One region of the Actinomadura rubrobrunea NBRC 15275 genome, then DNA from elsewhere that is predicted to be linked to it. Evidence: riboswitches for the same ligand, from Rfam matches in the RefSeq annotation. Region 1 holds a riboswitch; each other region holds the start of a gene.
What was found. Region 1 has a riboswitch for cyclic di-AMP ahead of AR3_RS09920 (coiled-coil domain-containing protein). Riboswitches for the same ligand answer to the same signal wherever they lie in the genome.
Positions count from the first base shown of each region.

Region 2: it holds a riboswitch for cyclic di-AMP, as region 1 does, so the genes downstream of both, AR3_RS15200 (hypothetical protein) here and AR3_RS09920 (coiled-coil domain-containing protein) in region 1, are expected to answer to the same signal.
Region 3: it holds a riboswitch for cyclic di-AMP, as region 1 does, so the genes downstream of both, AR3_RS10050 (C40 family peptidase) here and AR3_RS09920 (coiled-coil domain-containing protein) in region 1, are expected to answer to the same signal.

Region 1 covers NZ_BCQU01000023.1:70,550-77,729, forward strand. The annotation lists gene purL (phosphoribosylformylglycinamidine synthase subunit PurL) at 1-1,265, shown strand, start outside; gene AR3_RS09920 (coiled-coil domain-containing protein) at 1,463-2,407, opposite strand; cyclic di-AMP (ydaO/yuaA leader) riboswitch at 2,411-2,584, opposite strand; gene AR3_RS09925 (S8 family peptidase) at 2,777-3,943, opposite strand; gene AR3_RS09930 (serine/threonine protein kinase) at 4,094-5,887, opposite strand; gene AR3_RS09935 (sterol carrier family protein) at 6,115-6,555, shown strand; gene AR3_RS09945 (DUF4190 domain-containing protein) at 7,101-7,180, opposite strand, start outside.
Region 2 covers NZ_BCQU01000043.1:21,778-28,957, forward strand. The annotation lists gene AR3_RS15195 (M48 family metallopeptidase) at 1-583, opposite strand, end outside; gene AR3_RS15200 (hypothetical protein) at 621-1,904, opposite strand; cyclic di-AMP (ydaO/yuaA leader) riboswitch at 2,164-2,363, opposite strand; gene AR3_RS15205 (C40 family peptidase) at 2,763-3,740, opposite strand; gene AR3_RS15210 (NYN domain-containing protein) at 3,962-5,227, opposite strand; gene AR3_RS15215 (DEDD exonuclease domain-containing protein) at 5,549-7,180, shown strand, end outside.
Region 3 covers NZ_BCQU01000024.1:26,959-34,138, reverse strand. The annotation lists gene typA (translational GTPase TypA) at 1-1,689, opposite strand, end outside; cyclic di-AMP (ydaO/yuaA leader) riboswitch at 1,895-2,066, shown strand; gene AR3_RS10050 (C40 family peptidase) at 2,108-3,094, shown strand; gene AR3_RS10045 (hypothetical protein) at 3,242-3,886, opposite strand; gene AR3_RS31485 (SUKH-4 family immunity protein) at 3,965-4,264, opposite strand; gene AR3_RS10035 (UvrD-helicase domain-containing protein) at 4,618-6,729, shown strand; gene AR3_RS10030 (ATP-dependent nuclease) at 6,776-7,180, shown strand, end outside.

The sequences.
Region 1 (7,180 bases):
ACCGCTTCCTGGAGATCTGCGCCAAGTGGGAGATCCCCGCCACCGTGATCGGCGCGGTCACCGACACCGGCCGGCTGGTGATGACCTGGCGCGGCGAGAAGATCGTGGACATTCCGCCGGGCACCGCGGCCGACGAGGGGCCGGTGTACCACCGGCCGTACGAGCCCCCGGCGGACCTGGCGGCGCTGCAGTCCGACACCCCCGGCCGGCTGACCCGCCCGTCCACCGCCGAGGAGCTGCGCCGCACCGTGCTGTGGCTGGCCGGGTCGCCGAACCTGGCGAACAAGACCTGGATCACCTCGCAGTACGACCGGTACGTCATGGGCAACACCGTCCTGGCCATGCCCGAGGACGCGGGCGTGGTGCGGGTGGACGACGAGTCGGGCCTGGGCATCGCGCTGTCGCTGGACGGCAACGGCCGCTACACCCGCCTCGACCCGTACTCGGGGGCGCAGCTGGCGCTGTCGGAGGCGTACCGGAACGTGGCCGCCACCGGCGCCCGCCCGCTCGCGGTGACCAACTGCCTGAACTTCGGGTCGCCCGAGGACCCGGGCGTGATGTGGCAGTTCGCGCGCGCCGTGGAGGGGCTGGCGGACGCCTGCCGCTACCTGGGCACCCCGGTCACCGGCGGCAACGTCAGCTTCTACAACCAGACCGGTTCGACGCCGATCAACCCGACGCCGGTCGTGGGCGTGCTGGGCGTGCACGACGACGTGCGGCGCCGCGTCGGCATCGCGTTCAGCAGCGAGGGCGCCACGCTGGCGCTGCTGGGCACGACGCGCGAGGAGTTCGGCGGCTCGGAGTGGGCGCACGTCGTGTACGGGCACCTGGGCGGTCTGCCGCCGAAGGTCGACCTGCCCGCCGAGGCGGCGCTGGCGTCGGTGCTGGTCGCGGCGGCGCGCGAGGGGCTGCTGTCGGCCGCGCACGACCTGTCCGACGGCGGCCTGTCGCAGGCGCTGGTGGAGTCGTGCCTGCGCGGCGGACTGGGCGCCCGCATCACGCTGCCCGGCGACCCGTTCGTGTCGCTGTTCAGCGAGTCGGTGGCGCGCGCCGTGGTGGCGATCCGTCCGGGCTCGGAGGGGCGCCTGGCGGCGCTGTGCGAGGCCGCCGGGGTGCCGGTCACCCAGCTCGGCGTGACGGGCGGCGACGCGCTGCACATCTCGGCGCGCGGAGCCGACGGGCAGCCGCAGGAGCTGTTCTCGATCTCGCTCGCGGAGCTGCGGGAGGCCCACGAGCCGACGCTGCCCAGCTACGCCGACGACTGACGGTCCTCGACGCGAAGGCCGCCGCACGGTCCGACACCGCGCGGCGGCCTTCGCCGTTTCCTGCACCGTTCCATGCGGCGGCGGCCTCTCGATCGCCGCTCAGGAGGCTCGAGGAAGGAGCGGACGGGCGGCCCCACGATCTTGGTGGCGGGGCGCCGAGATCCGGCGTCTGCGGCCGTCTCAGCGTGCGGGGACGGTCAGAAGACCGAGATGTGGACGTGGTCGTAGTGGTTGGCGGTGATGCCGCCGCGGTTCTCCATCATCCGCCAGCCGGGGCTGCGCACGTCGTAGATGCGCTGCCGCCAGATCACGTACTTGATGCCCAGCCGGTTGGCGTTGGCGACGGCGTACTCGGCCACGCGGTCGCCCTGGGCCTTGCCGCTGGCGGACGGCATGGTGCCGCCGGTGCTGACCATGAAGTCGCAGGCGCGGCCGGTCGCGTGGTCCTGCGGGTCGCCGGTGAGCCGCACGCACCCGATGATCGGGAACGGCCCGAACTCGATGTCGATGGTGTTCTTGACCTTCAGCATGCGGGGGGTGACCCCGCCCATCCCGGAGCTGGGCGACTCGGGCTTGAACTTCTTGATCAGCGCCTGGACCCTGCGCTTCTGCGCGCGCAGGTCCTGGATGTCCTTCTCCAGCTCCTGGACCTTGCGCTCGTACTCCTCGCGCGCCTTGCGCTGCTCGGCCACCAGCCGTTCGATCTGGCGGACCTTGGCGGCCTGGTTGGACGCCACGTGGCTGACCAGGCTGGCGTTGTTCAGCACGTTGTCGGGGTCGTCGCTGGCCAGCACCGCCACGGCCGGGTCGGTGGTGCCGGTCATGTACTGGGACGCGGCCATCTGCGCCACGATGATGCGCGCGCTGTCGAGGTCCTGCTGGAGCAGGCGCTGCTTCTGCCGGGCCTTCTTGATGCCGTACTGGGCGTCCTTGAGCTTGGCCAGGTCGCCGCCGTACTCCTTGTCGAGCTGCGCGATCTGCTTGTTCAGCTTGCTGAGCCGGCCGAGGTCACCCGGGTCGGCCTGTGCGGGGGTCGTTCCCGCCGTCGTCACCAGGGCGGCGGCTGCGGCGACGATGAGAGCCAGGGCGGGGCGCCGCACTCTGACGACACGACGTGGGCGGGTGGAGCTCGGGCTCTCCACGTCCTCTCCTCTCCTGTGACGCCTACCGGGTTAGCTGACGGGTTCGGGCGGAGGGTCAGCCCTATCGCGGCGGAGCCGCGAATTCACCCCGATGCCGACTAGACCTGGCTGGCCGCCCGGCGTTGGGTCCCCGGTTCCCGTCCGTAGTACGGATGCGGGATTCGGCTGGCTCGAGCCAGCCTGCCGATCAGTGCTGCGATCATGCCCGCGCCCGCGGGCGATCGCCACTTTAAGGAACTGGTCGGCTCTTGGCCAAGGTTAGACCCATGAGGCGGGTGAGATGAGCGGGAAACGAGACAAGAGCGCCCTTTCCGTCGCCCGGGTCCCCTGCCGTGACCGGCAGGGGACCAAGCTCCGGTCAGGCGACGGTCAAAGGCCGGCCTTGTAGAGCAGCCTGTTGGCGGTGCCCTTCGGGATGCGTCCCAGGCGGCTCTTGGTGGCGTTGTCGTTCAGCCACTTCTGCACGGTCGGGAACGAGGCGCTGCGGTGCGTCTGCAGGTAGAGCGCCGCGACCCCGGCGACGTGCGGGGACGCCATGGACGTCCCGGTCAGCGACGCCTTCCCGCCGCCGGGCCAGGCCGACGTGATGCCGTAGCCGGGCGCGAAGATGTCCACGCAGGAGCCGTAGTTGGAGAAGGTCGCGCGGTTGTCGTGGATGGTCGCAGCGCCGACCGCCTGCACCCATCCGGCGCTGGCCGGGGAGTAGTTGCAGGCGTTCTTGTTCTCGTTGCCCGCCGCGACGGCGACGAAGACCCCCGACTTGGACAGGTTCGTCAGGGCGGTGTTCAGCGCGGTCGACTTGGGGCCGCCGAGGGACAGGTTGGCGACCGCGGGCTTGACGGCGTTCTTGCGCGTCCAGTCGACGGCGGCGATCACGTCGGACAGCCGGCCGTTGCCCTGGCAGTCCAGCACGCGCAGCGACCGCAGGTTGACCTTCTTGGCCACGCCGTAGGTCTTGGCGCCGATCGTGCCCGCCACGTGCGTGCCGTGCCCGTCGCAGTCCCAGCCGTCGGAGAAGGACGGGGCGTGCCACACCGACTTGGCGCGGCCCTCGAACTGCGGGTGCGACCAGGCGATCCCGCTGTCGATGACGTAGGCGGTCACGCCGCTGCCGGTGTTCTTGTAGGAGTACGACTTCGACAGCGGCAGCTTGCGCTGGTCGATGCGGTCCAGGCCCCACGGGGGCGACGACTGCTTGGCGGTCGCGCGGTAGATCTGGTCCTGCTCGATGGCGACGACGTCGCGGCGGCGGCGCAGCTCGTCCAGCTGCTCGGTGTTCAGCGTGGCGGCGAAGCCGTTCAGCGCGCCCCCGAACCGCCGGACCGACCGGGCCTTCACTCGGGCGGCGGTGGACGCCGCCGAGGCGCCGTCCTTGAGCGTCACGATGTACGAGCCCGGAACGGGGGTGCCCCGCGCGGCCGTGACCTCGACCCGGACGGGCTCGGGCGCGGCCAGGGCGAGTGGAGCGGCGCCGACGACCACGGCGGACGCGACGGCGCCGGTGACGAGGAAGAGACGAGGGGGGACAGGGCGCACAGGGAGTCTCCTTTGCCTGCGACGCGTCCATGCCCAAGATCAAGACGCGTCGACAGGGCGCACCTTAATGGAGACAGACCCCCGACCAACCGCCAAACCGGCAAATCGGCGCGAAGTGGTCAGTCGAAGGAATGCGCGCGGCCCGCGCGCTCAGACGCGGGCCAGGCGCGCGTGGTAGGTGGCCTTGCCGTTGGGGCTCGTCCACACGTACTGCAACGTCCCGTCCTGCTGCAGCGTGATCTGCACGTTCCCGCTCGTGCACGGCTTGGCGATGGTCAACGCCATGCGCAGCGCCCGGCTGGTGCCCTGGGTCAGCGTCAGCGTGCCCGAGCAGCGCTCCTTGGGATAGAAGGCGCGGGCGGACGTCGCCCCGGCCTCGAAGCTCACCTCGACCGGGAACTGGGCGCCGCGCCCCGGGTTGATCGCCGTGCCGCGCCAGGTGCCCGCGAACGCCGGGGGGATCACGCTGACCGGACGGTCGTCCGCGGCCTGCGTCGCCGGATCGGCCCGCTGCGGCTGCTCCGCCGAGTCGCTGCGGAACTGCGGCCACAGCACCAGCGCGATGATCGCGATGCCGACCGCCACCCCGATGAACAGCGACAGCGCCACGCCCAGCACGTGGCTGCTCGGCCGCGGCAGCGCCCCGACCACCGGCAGCTCCGACAGGCGCGACAGGAAGGACAGCGGCGCCGGACGCGACGCGTCCGGCCGCATCTCCATGATCGCCGTGGCCTGGCGGCGGTCGTCGTCGCGCGGCCCCTCGTCCATGCCCGGGATGAGGTGCGGCGTCGGCGCCGTCTTGACGTCCGCCGGGTCCTCGACGGACGACGCCGCCAGAGGCGGCATGGCCTGCGTCGCGTCCCCGGCCCCGAGGCTGCGGCTGTCGAACGGCGCCTCGTCGCGCACCGGCACCCGCAGCGACGCGGCGCCGACCGACGCGGGCTCGGGCGCCGCAGGCGGCGGCTGGACCGACACCGGGGGAGGCGGCTGCGCCGCCGCCGGAGCCTGCGTGGGCGGCGGCAGCTGCACGGGCAGCACCTCCGGGGTCGTCTGCAGGGCGGGCGGCGTCCGGTCGTCGAGCAGCATCCGCGCCTCGGACACCATCGCGGACGGCATGCGGGACGTCAGCGCGCCCGCCTCGCCCATCAGCCTGTCCAGCAGGTCCCGCGCGGACGGACGGCTCTTCGGGTCCTTGGCGAGCGCGTCGGCGACCGCGTCCCGCAGCGTCCGCGGCAGCACCGACACGTCCGGGTCGTCGTACACGATCCGCTGCATGATCTCCGACGGCGAGGCCCCGGCGAACGGCGCCGTCCCCGAGGCGGCGAACAGCAGCGTGGCCGCCCAGGCGAACACGTCCGCGGCCGGGCCGACGCCCATGCCGCTGAGCTGCTCGGGCGCCTTGTACGACGGATCGTCGGTGACCCTGCCGGTCGGCGCCGCGGACACGGCCTCCAGGGCCTGGACCACCCCGAGGTCCGTCACCATCGGGCCGCTGCGGCCGAGCAGCACGTTGCGCGGCTTGAGGTCGTGGTGCGCCGTTCCGGCCTGGTGCGCCGCCGTGACCGCGATCATGATGCCGGCGGCCAGCCGCTCCATCACCGCGCCGCCGCGCGGCCCCTCCTCGTCGACCAGCCGCTGCAGCGAGGGGCCGTCCACGTAGTCGCCGACCACGAACGGACGGTCGCCGTCGACGTCGGCGTCGAGGATCGCCGCGGTGCAGCAGCCCATCACCCGGCGCGCGGGCGCCAGCGCGCCGACGAACCGCGACCGGGCCGCCGGCTCCCCGCTCAGCCGCAGGTGCAGCAGTTTGACCGCGACGGAGCGTCCGGCCGGGCCCCGGCCGAGGAACACCGTGCCCTGCCCGCCCGCGCCCAGCCGCGCGATGATCTCGTGGCCGCCGATTCGACGCGGATCACCGGGCTGCAGGGGCAGCGCCTCGGCCATTGTGCGAACCTCCGTGTCGTCGCGCCGGGCCTCGCCCCGGCATGCCCCCCGTCTCCTGCTCTCTCCGCCGTGCGGGACGACGCCCCGCACCGCGCCCCCGCGTGCGCCGTGCCGTGATGCGTGCGGCCTCGTGTCGACAAACCGTCACATTTTTACCGGGTTGCGGGGGTGTCCGCGCGCCCAAGCCATGAGGACGCGACCGCCGCGACCCGGTACCGTTCGTCCCGATGCCGCGACAACAGCTCACCCGGGACCTCCTCGACGAGGAACGCGCCGCGCTCGGCCTCCCTCCCTACTGCGGCGGCGACGAGCCCGCCGACCTGCGCCGCGCCGCACTGGACACCGCGCTGGCCGCTCAGGACGCGGGCGCCGAACCGGCCCGCGCGGTCCTGCGCGGCGCCGTACGGGAGCTGCTCGACCGCCTCGCCGAGCTGGCCCCCGGACGCTCCGTCGAGGTCCGGGTCCCCCCGTACGCCGCGGTGCAGTGCGTCGCAGGGCCGCACCATACCCGGGGAACACCGCCGAATGTGGTGGAGATGGACGCTCCCACCTTGATCGCTCTGGCCTCGGGCCGCCTGACCTGGGCCGCCGCATTGGACCGCGGCAGAGTCCACGCCAGCGGCCCGCGCGCGGACCTTTCCGGTCTGTTCCCGCTCCCCGGACTCTAGGCCGCGTCCGATGGACCATGGTGGATCCGCAGTGACGTCACGCGCGTCGCCTTCCGCGTCGGGACCGGGCGGGTCAGGCGCGGTCGGTGACCAGATCGGCGCTGCTCGGGTCGGCGGGGCGGGCGCAGTGCGCGGCAGTACCGGCGCCGGCCGGCCTCGACGCCGTGGCCGAGGATGCGGCACTGGCAGTGCTCGCAGATCGGCCCCATCTCGGTGATCGACCGCCCCGGCGGGCCGGGATAGAAGCGCCCACGACCGGGCAGGTGGCGGGCGGCCGACCAGAGATCGGGGGCGCCGATGGCCGCGGTGCGGGCGGCCCACTGTGCGGAAGTCGTGCGGCTGACGCCGAAGCGTTCGGCGGCCCAGCGGTCGGCCTCCTCCACGACACACCGGGCCAGGCGCACGCGTCCGGTCGGGGTCAACGGGACGTCACGGTGGGAGGCGAGGCCTCCTGGACGTCGGTGCAGATGTCGCAAATTCACACCGGAACGAGAAGGCCCTTTGTCGTTCGAGAACGGCCTGGATCACGTGCCCGAACAGCACGCCTAGGACCGGGCCTCGGCGAAGGGGAACTCCCGCTCGACGCACTGCCGCCGCGCCGCGTCATCGGGGTACACGTTCCGGT
Region 2 (7,180 bases), on a different contig from region 1:
GCTGGTCGGTCAGCCACGCCGACCACGACTGAGTGGACAGCCCGTACCGGCGCAGCACCGTCTCGCTCCACGCGTCGAACGGCAGCCCCGCCAGCCGCACCACCACTGTGAGCAGCAGCGCCGCCGCGGCCGCGCGCAGCGGACGGCGCCGCACCCGGGCGGTGGCCCAGCCGACGAACCGCGAGCCCAGGGGCGTCAGCCCCAGGACGAGCACGACGGCGAGGCCGACCAGCAGGCCCGCGTACGCGGGCGGGGCGAGCGCCGCGTCGAACGCCCGCGACCGCTCGATCTGGTCGGCGGTGAAGTCCAGGGACGGGTCGGGAGCGGCACGACCGCCGGGGACCGGGCCGGGCAGCGGGGTCCACGGTGTGGTGACCGCCAGGACGACCCCGACGGCGGCGAACAGCACGACCGACGCGACCGCCGCGGCGACCCGGGGCCTGGAGCGCCCCCGGGGGGCCGCCGGCTCCGGCCGATCCGGCGGCGGCCCGCTCGCCCGTGCGGCGCTCACCCGGGGGGCGTCCGCCTCCGCGGCTTCCGCTCCCGGAGCCGTCGTCGTCTCGTCGCCGCGCTCGCTGCTCACTGCCTCGCCTCCGCCCCGCCGTGCAACCCGATCGTCCTCAACCCAGTGTCTCGCGCAGATAGTCGCGCCATAGCGCGGTGAGGCGGGCCGGGTCGACGCCCAGCGTCGCGCGCAGGGCGGCGTCCAGCGGCCCGCGGCCCGCGGCGCGGTACAGCCGGACCAGCGCGGCCTCACCGTACCGCTCGGCGATCATCCGGCAGGCCAGCCACGCCTCCTGGTAGGCCTGCGGCAGCCGCGGCGCCGAGGCGGCGAAGTCGTCGGGGCCGGGGAGCCGGGCGGGCAGGCGTCCGGCGGCGACCTCGGCGCGCAGTTCGCGTGCGGCCGACCGGACGCTCACGTCGGCGCGCAGGTAGCCGACGTAGTCGGCCAGGCCTTCGATGAGCCACACCGGGGTGCGGCCGTCGCGCGCCCCGCCGGTGGCCACGTGGGTCAGCTCGTGCGTCAGCACCACGTCGCGGCCCAGCGCGCTGAGGCGGGCGAACGCGACGGGGGAGACGACGACGCGATCGGCGCCGCGGCCCTTCCCGGCGGTGGGCGCCGTGGTGGCGACGGCGGCGATCCGGTCCAGTCCCTGCGCGCCCGCGCCCGACGGATCGGCGAGCGCGGCGGCCAGCCCGGGGTCGGCGGGCGCCACCGCGACGGTGCGGCGCCGCCAGCCGTCGCCGACGACGCCGGAGACGACCGGCACGGCCGCGTCCAGGCGGCGGGCGATCTCGTGCAGGCGCGGCCCGTCGCCCAGCACGAGGGTGCGGCGGCCGCGGACGACGGTCAGCGGGCCGCCGTCGAAGACGTCGGCCTCGTCGGGGAGGCCGCGCGCCGCGCCGTCGCCCGCGACCGTCCAGGAGCCCGAGCGCGGCGCGAACGCCATGTACCGGGTCCGGACCACCGGGGCGTCGTCGAAGCCGCGCAGACGGTAGCTCAGGCGCACGCGCGCCACCGCCGATCCGGGCTCCAGGCGCACCAGCGTCTCGCTCCAGGACGCCAGGGGCAGCCGCAGCAGGTTGTCGAACATGCGGCCCTGGGCGTCGCGGTAGGCGGCGGGCGCGGCGGCGACGGTGGCCATGAAGGCGACGCGGTCGCGTTCGCGCACGGCGCGCGTCCGGTTGGCCAGGACGGCCGCGACCGCGCGGGGGTCGGGCACGGCGGGAGCCGGTGCGGACGAGGCCCCGGGGCGCCGGGACGCGTCGGACCCGGCGGCGGTCAGGCCGAGCCCCGCCAGCACGCCCCCCGCCGACGCGGCGGCGATCGCGGTGACGGCCGCGCGGCGCGGGATGCGGCGGACCGGCGGTCCGTCCCCTTCGGCGTGGCCGTCGTCGTTCATGCGCGCGATCCTATGCGGGCCGCACCGGTCGGGCGGCGGCCGGTTCGTCCTCCTCGGAGGATTCGGCGTCCTCGGAATAGGCGAAGCCCGAGGCGGGTTCTGCCGTGTGGGGAGCCGCCGGGTACGCGAACGCGGCCGCCCGTTCGGGCGGCCGCGTCGAAGCACACTATCGGTCAGTGGATGACGAACGAACGAGGATGGAGACCGCCGGGATACCGGGGCGGCGGTCCGTGCCTGTTGACAGCGTTCTCAGTCGGCGCTCACTCCTTCCATACGCCTACCGGGTTAGCTGACGGGTTCGGTCGTGGAAGTCGACCTACGGCGCACGGCCTCGACTCCGGGTGCGAGGCGCGGCGCCGATTCACCCCGGAGCCGGCCGCCCGCGAGCGGCGGGACGAACGGCTCGGTGGTTCCCCGGCTCCACCCCCGTGCCGGGGGCGGACTCGGCGGCCAAGCGGCGGTATTCGGCTGAACTCGTGACGAGGACGGGACCCGTGGGACGGACCCGTCGTGCCGGTCCCGCAGACCTTCCCAGTGCGCTCGCGGCGCCATGCACGCCGCAGGCGTGCGCACGGTACGGCCTCGAGCCGGCGGGAGGACGGCATCTGGCGGATGCCGCCAGGGCGACGCGGCACCGGGTGCCGCAGCGGGGGCGCGGCACCTGGCGGGTGCCGCGGGATGACATCCCGGGACGTCGGCGCTGGCACGGCGCCTGGTGGACGCCGTGAGCGGTCACAAAGTACCAAAGGCGGACGAAGAGGCAAATAGTCGGCAAAAAGATCTACGGTCCAGGTCAGAACGCGTCTGACCTGGACCGCAGTCGTGATCGTGCCGGAGGGCGAGGGGAGCGCGGACTCCTCAGACCCGGCCGGCGCCGTAGAAGTTGGTCCGGTAGTAGCCGGACGTGATCGAGACGATCTCCACGTTCTTGCCGGTGCGCGGCGCGTGGATCATCTTGCCGCCGCCGATGTACAGCCCCACGTGCCCCAGGTTGTTGAAGAACACCAGGTCACCGGGCTGCAGGGCGTCGAAGGACACCCGGCGGGTGGCGGCGTACTGGCTGTTGGTGACGCGCGGCAGGTTCACCCCGGCCGCGCCCCAGGCGCGCATCGTCAGGCCCGAGCAGTCGTAGGAGTTGGGCCCTTCGGCGCCGTACTGGTACGGCTTGCCCAGCTGCGCGTAGGCGAACTGGATGGCGACCCGGGCCGAGCCGCTCGCCGGGCCGTTGTAGGTGGCGCCGGCGCCCTCGCCGGGCGCGGCGTCCCGCTCGCCCAGCTGACGCAGCAGCTTCTTCTGCTGCGCGATCGACTTTTCGACCTCGGCCTTCTTCTCGCGCAGCTCCTTGGCCTTCTTGGCGACCTCGTCGTAGGCCTGCTGGGCCTGGGCCTGCTCGCGGCGCAGCCGCTGCGTCGAGGCCAGGAACTGCTCCAGCTCGGAGCTGCGGTTGCGCGACAGGTGCGCGAAGATCGCGGTCTGGTCGAGGATCTTCTGCGGGTCGTCCGCGGCGGCGAAGCCCACGACGTCGCCGGTCTCGCCGTTCTTGTAGGCGGCGGCCGCCATCTCGGCGATCCGGCGGCGCAGCTCGTTGAAGGTCTTCTGCTCTTCCGCGCCGGCCCGCTTGGTCGCCTGGAGCTTGCGCTTGGCGATCTTCAGCTCCTCGCCGACCTGGTTGTACTTCTCGACCAGCTGCTCGACCTGCTCGTTGAGCTTGATGAGCTTCTTGCGGGCGTCGGACGCGCTGGGCGTCGGCTCGGCGTGCGCCGCCGTCACGGGCACCGCGAGGGACGCCGCCAGGGTGAGGCAGGCGGTCGCCGCCAGGCGCCGGGGGGCGAGCAAGCCCCCGAAAGGACTCCGCGGGCCTCGCGGGTCCGCTGCGGAGCCCCCGGTCAGATCATTGGTCACGGTCGGTTATGCCCCTCTCGTCCATGACGTCAGCCGACGACACTAGCGAGGGGTCACACCAGTCACAACCGATTCGTTACTATTGCGCGTCTTGTTTCACCTGTCCGCGCACAGATGATCACCAGACGCACCGGGCCCGGCCCGCGCCCGCGGGGTCACGAGCGGCCGAGGCGGCGCAGCAGGAGGGTGGAGGGGGCGGGACGGGCGCCGATGCGGCGGGCGGCGTCGGCCACCTCGCGGTCGGACGACACCACGACGACCGCCCGGCCCGACGGCTCGGCGCGCACCAGCTCGCCGATCAGCTCGTCGGCGGTCTGCCCGGGGCGGCTGAACAGCACCCGCACCCCGCGCGGCGCGGTGACCGCCACGGGGGCGTCCAGGTCGGCGCCGTCGAACACGCAGGTGACCTCGGCGCGGGTCTGCGCGGCCAGGCCGCCCAGGCCCGACAGCAGCCGGGTGCGCTGGTCGGCCAGCGGCAGCTCCCCGTACCCGGTCTTGGTGACGTTGTAGCCGTCCACGATCAGGTGCACCTGCGGCAGCGTCAGCAGCCGGTCGAGCAGCTGGGGGTCGTCGTCCGACAGCGACCGGCCGGGCAGCGCGCGCAACGCCTGCTGGTCCGGCGTCACCGCGCCGACCGCGTCGGCCGGGCGGCCGATCGTGGACGGCAGCGCCAGCTCCCGCCGCACCCCCTGGGCGGCGTCCACGAGCGCGTCCAGCAGCATGCGCAGCCGCACGTCGTCGATGTTGCGGCCCTCCCGCGCCGCGCGACGGGCCGCCTCGGCGTTGGCCTCGGCCTGCCCCAGCCGGGCGCGCAGCCGCCGCAGCTCCTTGGAGTCGGCCGCCGCCGCCTCCATCGCCTCCGCCAGCCGCCGCTCGGCCGCGGCCGCCGCCGCGTCGGCCTGCTCGCGCGCCGCCCGGGCCTTCGCGCGCGCCTCGTGCAGCTTGCGGCGCAGGTCGGCGATCTCGGCCTTGGCCTCGCGCAGCTCGGCGCGCAGCCTGTCCGCCTCGGCCGCCCGCGCGGCCCGCAGGGCCGCCAGCTCCTCGCGCAGCTCGGCGATGCGGCGCTCGGCCGCGGCCTCCTCGTGGGCGTGCGCCGACCGTTCCAGCTCGGCGCACGCCGCCTCCACCTGCCGGGTCCAGCCCCGCGGGCGCAGCAGGTACGCCAGCGCCGCCACCCGGGCGGGGTCGGCGGCGGGCGGCACCTGCCCCGCCTCGAGCGCGTCGGCCAGCTCCGCCTGCCCGGCCCGCAACGGCTCGGCCACCCGGCGGCGGAACGCGTCGTCCTTCTCCAGCAGCGCCGCGATGTGCTGCGCGGCGAACTTGGCGCGCTTGCGCCGCTCGAAACGGGCGAACGGACGCAGCGGGGCGGGCACCTCGTCGGGCGGGAGGGCACCGATCAGTTCCGCGGCGGCCTCGACCACGTGCTGCCGGACCGCCCCGGGGAGGGGACGGGCGAGCCGTTCGTCCGGATCCGGGCCGCTGTCGATGGTCCTGCTCCTCCCAGGCCGAAATGACCCCCGGTGCGCTGTCTGTTCCCGGGCGTGTCGCGCCCTAACCAGCGCGAACGCGCGATCCCCCGACCCCCTTGCATTCCGGTGAGCCAGGGGGACGTCCATCACCGGGCAAGGGGCGCCGGATCCCGCGCCCGCCCCCCGAGGGCCGACGGCCGCACATGGCACGGTCCGGCACAGTCCACACTAGCGGGACCCGCACTGTCGGTGGCGTCCTCTACGGTCGCCCACATGACTGCAGTGCCCTCCGCTTCCCGCGGCGGAACCGTCCCGTCCCACGGCGTCCAGGGCACCCTCGACGACCTCGGCACGCCCCTCTCCGAGGTCACCTTCGTCGTGGTCGACCTGGAGACCACCGGGGGCTCGCCCGCCGACTCGGCCATCACCGAGATCGGCGCGGTGAAGGTCCGCGGCGGCGAGCCGCTGGGGGAGTTCGGCACGCTGGTCGACCCGGGCGGCCCGATCCCGCCGTTCATCACCGCGCTCACCGGCATCACCCAGGCCATGGTGACCGCGGCGCCGCGCATCGAGGCGGTGCTCCCGGCCTTCCTGGAGTTCGCCCGGGGCGCCGTGCTGGTCGCGCACAACGCCGGCTTCGACGTCTCCTTCCTCAAGGCCGCCTGCGCCGCCCACGGCTACGCCTGGCCGGGCTTCACCGTCATCGACACCGTGGACCTGGCGCGCCGCGTGCTGACCCGCGACGAGGTCCCCAACTGCAAGCTCGACACCCTCGCGCGGTTCTTCCGCACCGGCTCCGCGCCCCGCCACCGCGCGCTGGCCGACGCCCGCGCCACCGTCGACGTGCTGCACGGCCTCATCGAACGGCTCGGCTCGTTCGGCGTGCACTCGCTCGAGGAGCTGCGCGGCTTCGCCAAGGCCCCCACTCCCGAGCAGCGCCGCAAGCGCCACCTCGCCGACGACGTGCCCAGCGCCCCCGGCGTCTACATGTTCGAGGACGCCCGCGGCGAGGTGCTGTACGTCGGCAAGAGCAGCGACCTGCGCTCGCGCGTGCGCAGCTACTTCACCGGCTCGGAGACCCGGCTGCGGATACGAGAGATGGTGGGACTCGCCGAACGCGTCCGCACGATCGTGTGCGCCACCGCCCTGGAGGCCGAGGTGCGCGAGCTGCGGCTCATCGCCGAGCACAAGCCGCGCTACAACCGCCGCTCCAAGTTCCCCGAACGGTCGCTGTGGCTGAAGCTCACCGTCGAGCCGTTCCCGCGCCTTTCGATCGTGCGCGAGTGCCGCGACGACGGCGCCGCGTACCTGGGGCCCATGGCGTCGCGGCGGCAGGCCGAGGAGGCGCGCGCCGCGCTGCACGAGGCCGTGCCGCTGCGCCAGTGCACCCAGCGGCTGACGCCCCGGCTCATCGCGGCGGGACGGGCCCGCACCTGCGTGCTCGCCGAGATCGGCCGCTGCGGCGCCCCCTGCGCCGGCCGCCAGAGCGCGGACGCCTACGCCGGGCACGCGGCCGCCGTCCGCTCGATCATGGCGGGGGACGTGCGGCCCGTGGTGGCCGCGGCGCAGGCGCGCATCGACCGGCTCGCCGCCGAGCTGCGGTACGAGGAGGCCGCCGCGCAGCGCGACCGGCTGGCGGCGTTCGTGCGCGCCGCGGCGCGCAGCCAGCGCCTCGCCGCGCTGGCCCGCTGCTCCCAGCTGGTGGGCGCGCGCCCCGCGTTCGACGGCGGCTGGGAACTGGCCGTCGTGCGGTACGGCAGGCTGGCCGCGGCCGGGACGGTCCCGCCGAACGCCCATCCCCGCCCCTACCTGGACGCCCTCGTCGCCACCGCCGAGACGGTCCTCCCGGGGCCCGGCCCGGCGGGCGCGGCCGGCGCCGAGGAGATGGAGTGCGTGCTGCGCTGG
Region 3 (7,180 bases), on a different contig from region 1:
GAGCTCCTCGCCGGTGGACGAGCGGATGTTGGTGAGCTTCTTCTCCTTGCAGATGTTGACGTCCATGTCGTCGGCGCGGGAGTTCTCACCGACGATCATGCCCTCGTAGACCTCGGTGCCCGGGCCGACGAAGAACGTGCCGCGCTCCTGCAGGTTCAAGATGGCGTAGGCGGTGGCGACGCCGGACCGGTCGGCGACCAGCGAGCCGGTGGGACGGGTGCGCAGCTCGCCGAACCACGGCTCGTAGCCCTCGAACACGTGGTGGGCGATGCCGGTGCCGCGGGTCTCGGTGAGGAACTCGGTGCGGAACCCGATCAGGCCGCGCGCCGGGACCAGGAACTCCAGCCGGATCCACCCGGTGCCGTGGTTGGTCATGTGCTCCATGCGGCCCTTGCGGACGGCCATGAGCTGGGTGACCGCGCCCAGGTACTCCTCGGGGATGTCGATGGTGAGCCGCTCGACGGGCTCGTGCTTCTTGCCGTCGATGTCCTTGGCGACGACCTGGGGCTTGCCGACGGTCAGCTCGTAGCCCTCGCGGCGCATGTTCTCCACCAGGACGGCCAGGGCCAGCTCGCCGCGGCCCTGCACCTCCCACGCGTCGGGGCGGTCGGTGGGCAGCACCCGGATGGAGACGTTGCCGACCAGCTCGCGGTCCAGGCGCTCCTTGACGAGCCGGGCGGTGACCTTGGTGCCCTTCTCGCGCCCGGCCAGCGGACCGGTGTTGGTGCCGATCGTCATGGAGATGGCGGGCTCGTCCACGGTGATCAGCGGCAGCGGGCGCGGGTCGTCCGGGTCGGCGATGGTCTCGCCGATCATGATCTCGGGGATGCCGGCGATGGCGATGATGTCGCCGGGCCCGGCCTCGTCGGCGGGCTTGCGCTCCAGCGCCTCGGTCATCAGCAGCTCGCTGACGCGCACCCGTTCGACGCTGCCGTCGCGGCGGCACCAGGCGACCTGCTGGCCCTTCTTGATGGTGCCCGCGTGCATCCGGCACAGCGCGATGCGGCCGAGGTAGCTGGAGGCGTCGAGGTTGGTGACGTGCGCCTGCAGCGGCGCGTCGGGGTCGTAGGACGGCGGCGGGACGGTGTCCTTGATCACCTGGAACAGCGGTTCCAGGTCGGGCGAGTCGGGCAGCTCGCCGTTGCCGGGGGCCTGCAGGGACGCCCGGCCCGCGCGGCCCGAGGCGTAGACGATCGGGAAGTCGATCTGGTCGTCGTCGGCGCCGAGGTCCAGGAACAGCTCGTAGGTCTCGTCCACGACCTCGGGGATGCGGGCGTCCGGCCGGTCGGTCTTGTTGATGACCAGGATGACCGGCAGCCGGGCCTCCAGGGCCTTGCGCAGCACGAACCGGGTCTGCGGCAGCGGGCCCTCGCTGGCGTCCACCAGCAGCACCACCCCGTCGACCATGGACAGGCCGCGCTCGACCTCGCCGCCGAAGTCGGCGTGGCCGGGCGTGTCGATGATGTTGATGGTGAGCCCGCCGTGCCGGACGGCGGTGTTCTTGGCGAGGATGGTGATGCCCTTCTCCCGCTCCAGGGCGTCGGAGTCCAGGACGCGCTCGTCGACGTCCTGGTTCTCGCGGAACGCCCCGGACTGCCAGAGCATGGCGTCGACCAGCGTCGTCTTGCCGTGGTCTACGTGAGCGACGATCGCGACGTTGCGGAGGTCGTCGCGGGTGCAGATGGGCATGCGCTTCTCGCTCTGGTGGAGGATCCGGGAGTCGCTGCGGACCCGCAGCCTTCCCGATTCTACTTGCCGGTCCGGAAGGCCCCGCCGGACCGCCCGACCCGTTTCACCCCATATGCCCTGGTTGCCGCACTTTACGGTTTCTTTGTACTCTCTGCGGACCCGGTCGTCCGGAGCCCGCAGGACGACGCGCGGGCTGCGGCCGGGCCGCCGAATCCCCCCAGCGGGGAGCCGGGGAACCACGTCCGAGGCGCCGTCCTCAGGACTCGGGGTGAATCGACGCAGGTCGCACCGTCCGCGGTGACGCGCGCGCCTGCGCGTAGGGCGAACTCCCGGCCCGAACCCGTCAGCTAACCCGGCAGGCGGACGAGGAGAGGAGTGCACGACCTTGCCCCCCGGTCACCGTGCACGGCGCGTCGCCGTGTCCACCGTCACAGCCACCGCCGCGGCGGTCGCCCTCAGCTGGGTCCTCGCGCCCGCCGCCACGGCCCCCACCGGTCCGCTGCGGCTCGCCGCCGCGGCGGCCCCCGCCGATCCCGGCCGTCCCACCGAAAGAGAGCTGCGCAAGCGGCTGGACGAGCTCAACACCGAGGCCGAGCGGCTGACCGAGCGGTTCAACAAGGCGCGCGTCGAACTGGCCAAGGCCCGGCGCGCCGAACGGGACGCCGCCAAGACCGCGGCCGAGCTCGAGGCCAAGGCCGCCCCCGCCCGCGCCCAGCTCGGCAGGCTCGCCGCCGCCAGCTACATGAGCGGCGGCCCCGACGCGCTGTTCCTGGCGAGCGGCGACGCCGAAGCCCTGTCCGCGTCGGCGTACCTGGTGCAGAACCAGACCGCCGCGCTGGGCCGCCTCCAGGCTCAGATCGACCAGGCCGACCGGGCGCAGCGGGTCGCAGCCGCCAAGGCGGCGCAGGCCGAGCAGGCCGCCGCCCAGGTCAAAACCGCCCGCAAGGCGGCCAAGGCCAAGGTGGACGAGGTCGTCAAGCAGCTCGACAAGCTCACCACGACCAAGGCCAAGGATCCCCGCACCGGCCTGACCGCCACGGTCAAGGGCTCCGGCCTGCCCGCGAAGATGGCGCGCAAGGCGCTCACCAAGCTCGGCAGCCCGTACGTTTGGGGCGCCGCCGGCCCGAACAGCTTCGACTGCTCGGGCCTGGTGGTGTGGGCGTACGCGCAGGTCGGCAAGAAGGGCCTGCCGCACTACACCGGCGACCTCTACCAGCTGGGACGCAAGGTGTCGCGCAGCGAGCTGCGCTCGGGCGACCTGGTCTACTTCGGCTCCGACCTGCACCACATGGGCATATACCTGAGCGACGGCAAGTATCTTCACGCCCCGCAGACGGGCGACGTCGTCAAGATCTCCAGGCTGTCGGACCGCTCCGACTACGCCGGCGCCAACAGGATCTCGTAGAAGGGCCCCGTGTGATGGGGAGCGGCGGAGCCGCGCATTGGGATGCGGTTGACGCCGAGGCGACGTAAACCGCATCCCAATGCGCTCTCGAAAACCGAGGTTCTCTTCGAATACTGAGAAGTCCCCGTCCATGCCGGTCTGACGGCCTCAAGTCTGAGGAAGGTAATCCCGCCAGAACGGGACGGTCGCCCGCGGCCGCCACTCGTCCGTCAATTCAGGGCGCGGCTCCTGGAACTCTTGGTCGATGTAATCGACCAGGTCGGTCCCGTAGTAGACGATGTCCCAGCCGCGCATCGAGAGCACCGGATGCCCGAAGGTGCCGCGCCCCGCGGGCAGGAACCGGTGCGCATAAACCGGGACCATGGTGGGCACCTGCGCCAGCTCACGCCGTGCCGTCTCCACGGCTTCCTCAACGTCGTCCGGCCGTACTCCCCACTCGTGCCGCCAATGGCCGTGCCGAACGTCCCACAGCAGGGAGTCGACCGGCCAGTTGAGGTGTTCCCGCAGCTCATCGGGGTCGCCATTGCGCCAGTCCGGCCAAGGCCGCTCCCACGTCTGCCCTTCCTCCGGCGGTTTCCACACCGGCAGCCCGGCCGCCAGAAAGGCCCGGTGATCGTCGGCGAATTCGAATCCGTACTGCTCCTCGATGCGGGCGAACTCTTCGTCAGTCAGACCGGGTTCGATCACGCAGCAGCCCAATTGCGCCAGGCGACGCGCGGCCGCCTCCCCCAACCGGAGGCCCTCATCGCTGATCACCTGCACACGGTAACGCGCGACGTCGTATCCCGGCATCTGATAAAGGTCCGACTCGTGCCCGCCTGGCCCTGCAAGGCTCCGCCGTGTTTTCTTCGCCGGGGCCGGCCCCGACGCCTACAACTCGCCGCGCAGGTACCGGCGGTAGTGTTCGGCCAGTTCGCCGGTGGGCAGGTCCGGCCAGCGGGTGAGCGCCCCGGTGCGCCGGTCGACGACGAGCAGGCCGTTACCGCCGGGAACGGGTCGGGCGACGAACCCCTCGGCGAACTCTTCGATCACCAGCGGCACGCCGCGCGACCCCAGGTGCTCGTCCGCCCGGCGCCATGCGACGTTGTACAGCTCGTGGGGGCGAGCCGGCGCCGCGCCAGATGGTCCGAGCGGGTGCGGCTCGCTCTCGATCAGATGGGCCGTCCACACCCGCAGGACGCTCCCGCCGCCCAGCGCCAGCGGCCAGTCCCCGCCGATCCGGCAAGCACTGAGGCGACGCCGACATTGTTCTTGGACACATGCCTGGGGCAACGCTCCCGACTGAAGTCGGCCTGCTCCGACGCCGACAGCGGTCAGAGCCGACGCCTCCAGCGTTGGAAACCTGCGCCACAAGCGCGGCCTTCGAGCGCCGCCACGGCAGATGACAAAGTTTTGTCGTGCGGCGCGGAGTGTCTTCAGCTGACACCGAGAAGCGGAAAGCGCTCGCCGCAACATTATTGATTGACAGCCGATGACCACCTCTTGAAACTTTCTACCTGAGGACCGGGTCGAAGGGACCGCACGTGGCGCAGCTCGCGATCGCCAGGGAGTTCTTGACCGAGTACGCACGGCTGGAACGGCCCGTACGACGTGCCGTCGAACAGGCGATCAGCAAGTTCCAGGAGCATACGAACGCAGGGCTTCATCTTGAGCGCGTACGGAACTCCCGCGATCCGCGCATCCGCACGATCAGGATCGACAAGTTCTGGCGGGGCGTCGTGCTGGCTCCGGAGTCCGGTGACGTGTACTGCCTGCTGCGGGTCCTTCCGCACGACGACGCGTACGCCTACTGCCAGAGCCGTCGCTTCACGGTGAACCAGCGGCTCGGCGTGCTGGAGAGTCGCGATGAGCTGCAGTTGGAGACCATGGAGCCCGCCCTGCGCAAGGCGGCCGACGCGGCGGACCGGCGGCTCTTCGATGGCATCAGGGACTCCGACCTCAAGCGACTGGGCATCGATGAGGACGTCCTTCCGATCATCCGGCTGCTGACGCGCGAGGATCACCTGGAGGCGCTGCAGAAGCTGCTCCCTGCCGTGCAGTATGACGCGCTGCTGGCGCTGGCCTCCGGCATGACGGTCGAGGAGGCATGGGCGGAGGTCAGCAAGAACCTTGTCGATCCCGTCCCGCCCGAACGGGTGGATCCCGACGACCTCACCACGGCGATGGCCAGGACACCTGAGCGCGTGGTGTTCGTCGAAGGCCCGGAGGAACTCACCAGAATTCTCGCGCATCCGTTCGACGTCTGGCGTGTCTTCCTCCATCCCCAGCAACGCAGGATCGCCTATCGAGACGAATACAAGGGCCCCGCCATGGTGACCGGCGGCGCCGGCACCGGGAAGACCGTGACCGCCGTCCACCGGGCCGCGTTTCTGGCACGCCGGTACCAGAGCACGATGGAAACGCCGATTCTCCTGACGACCTACGGACGCGACCTGACCGACGCACTGCGCGACCAGGTGGCCCTGCTGGTGGACGACCCTGAGATCAGGGACCGCATCGAGGTCGCCACTACGGACAGGATCAGTTTCCGCGTCATCAAGGAGGCGCAGGGCGGCCGCGCCCCCGAACCGCTTACCGACACGGACCTCCGCAATCGTTGGAACGACGAAGCGGCCGAACTCGGCCTTCCCTACAGCGGGACTTTCTTGCTGAGCGAATGGGAACAGGTCGTATTGGCCCAGCGGCTGACCACCGAGCAGGCGTACGTGGCATGCGACCGGCGAGGACGCGGCAAGAGGCTCCCGCCCGGGGAACGGCCCGAGGTCTGGCGGGCGATTCAGACGATCGTCGCTCACATGCGCCGCGACGGCGTGTGGTCCTTCAAACAGATGGCCGACGAGGCCGCCCGGATACTGGACGCAACGGACCGGCGGCTCTACCGGCACATCATCGTCGACGAGGCCCAGGACCTCCACCCAGCTCAGTGGCGGCTGCTGCGGGCGGCAGTTCCCGACGCTCCGAACGACCTGTTCATCGTCGGCGATCCCCACCAGCGCATCTATGACAACCGTGTCTCGCTGCAGAGCCTGGGCATCAAGGTCAGGGGGCGCAGCCGCAAGCTCACCGTGAGCTACCGAACGACGCACGAGATCCTCTCGTGGGCCGTGCGCGTCCTGGACGCCGGCATCCCGGTCACGGGCATGGACGACATCGAGGACACACTCGCCGGTTACGGCTCTCCCATGCACGGGCGGCGTCCTGTGGTGCGGCGGTTCCCCGACCGCGACGCCGAGTTGGACGCTCTGGTGGCCCAGGTCCGCTCTTGGATGTCGGACGGTGTGGAGCCCAAGGACATCGGGGTCGCGGCCCGCCGCAACGACATCGCCGAACAGGTGAAGCGGAGGCTGAAGGCTGCAGGCGTTCCCGCGTACGCGCCGTCCGCGAAGACCAACGGGGTCAAGGCCGGGTCCATGCACAAGATGAAGGGCCTGGAATTCCGGTGCATGGCGGTCGTGGGCGTCGATGAGGACCTGATCCCGCTGATGACGACGGTGCCCGCAGAGGAGGACGACCCCACCGCCCACGAGCAGGCACTGCAGCGGGAACGGTGCCTGCTTTTCGTCGCCTGCACCCGCGCCAGGGACGCGCTGTACGTGTCCCACACCGGTCGTCCCAGTCCGTTCCTTCCGCGCTGAGCCCACCCGATCGAGGAGCTTCTCGATGCGTCCTCTCCGAGTGTCCGTGCGGAACGTGCGCGGCGCGCGCGCCGCCGAGCTGCACCTGCGGCCGTTCAGCGCCCTGATCGGCCCCAACAATGCGGGCAAGTCGACGCTCCTCGACGCGATCAGGCTGTTCTATGGCGCGCTCGCCTGGGACCCGCGGCGCGACAGGCCATGGGACCTGACCGGTGACGACCCGACATGGGTGGAGATCAGCTACGAGCTGACCGAGGCCGACCTCAAGGCTTTGGACCTCGATCCGGACGAGCTCGCGGGTGACGAGATCCGCCCGCTGGACGGCGGCGTGCTCACCGTCCGCCGCTACCTCACCGACGACGCGGACCACCGCCAAGGGGACTACTACTTCGTCCCGGCCAACGACGAGGAGGCCATGGTCGCCACGGGCTGGCGCGAGCCGCCGGCTCGG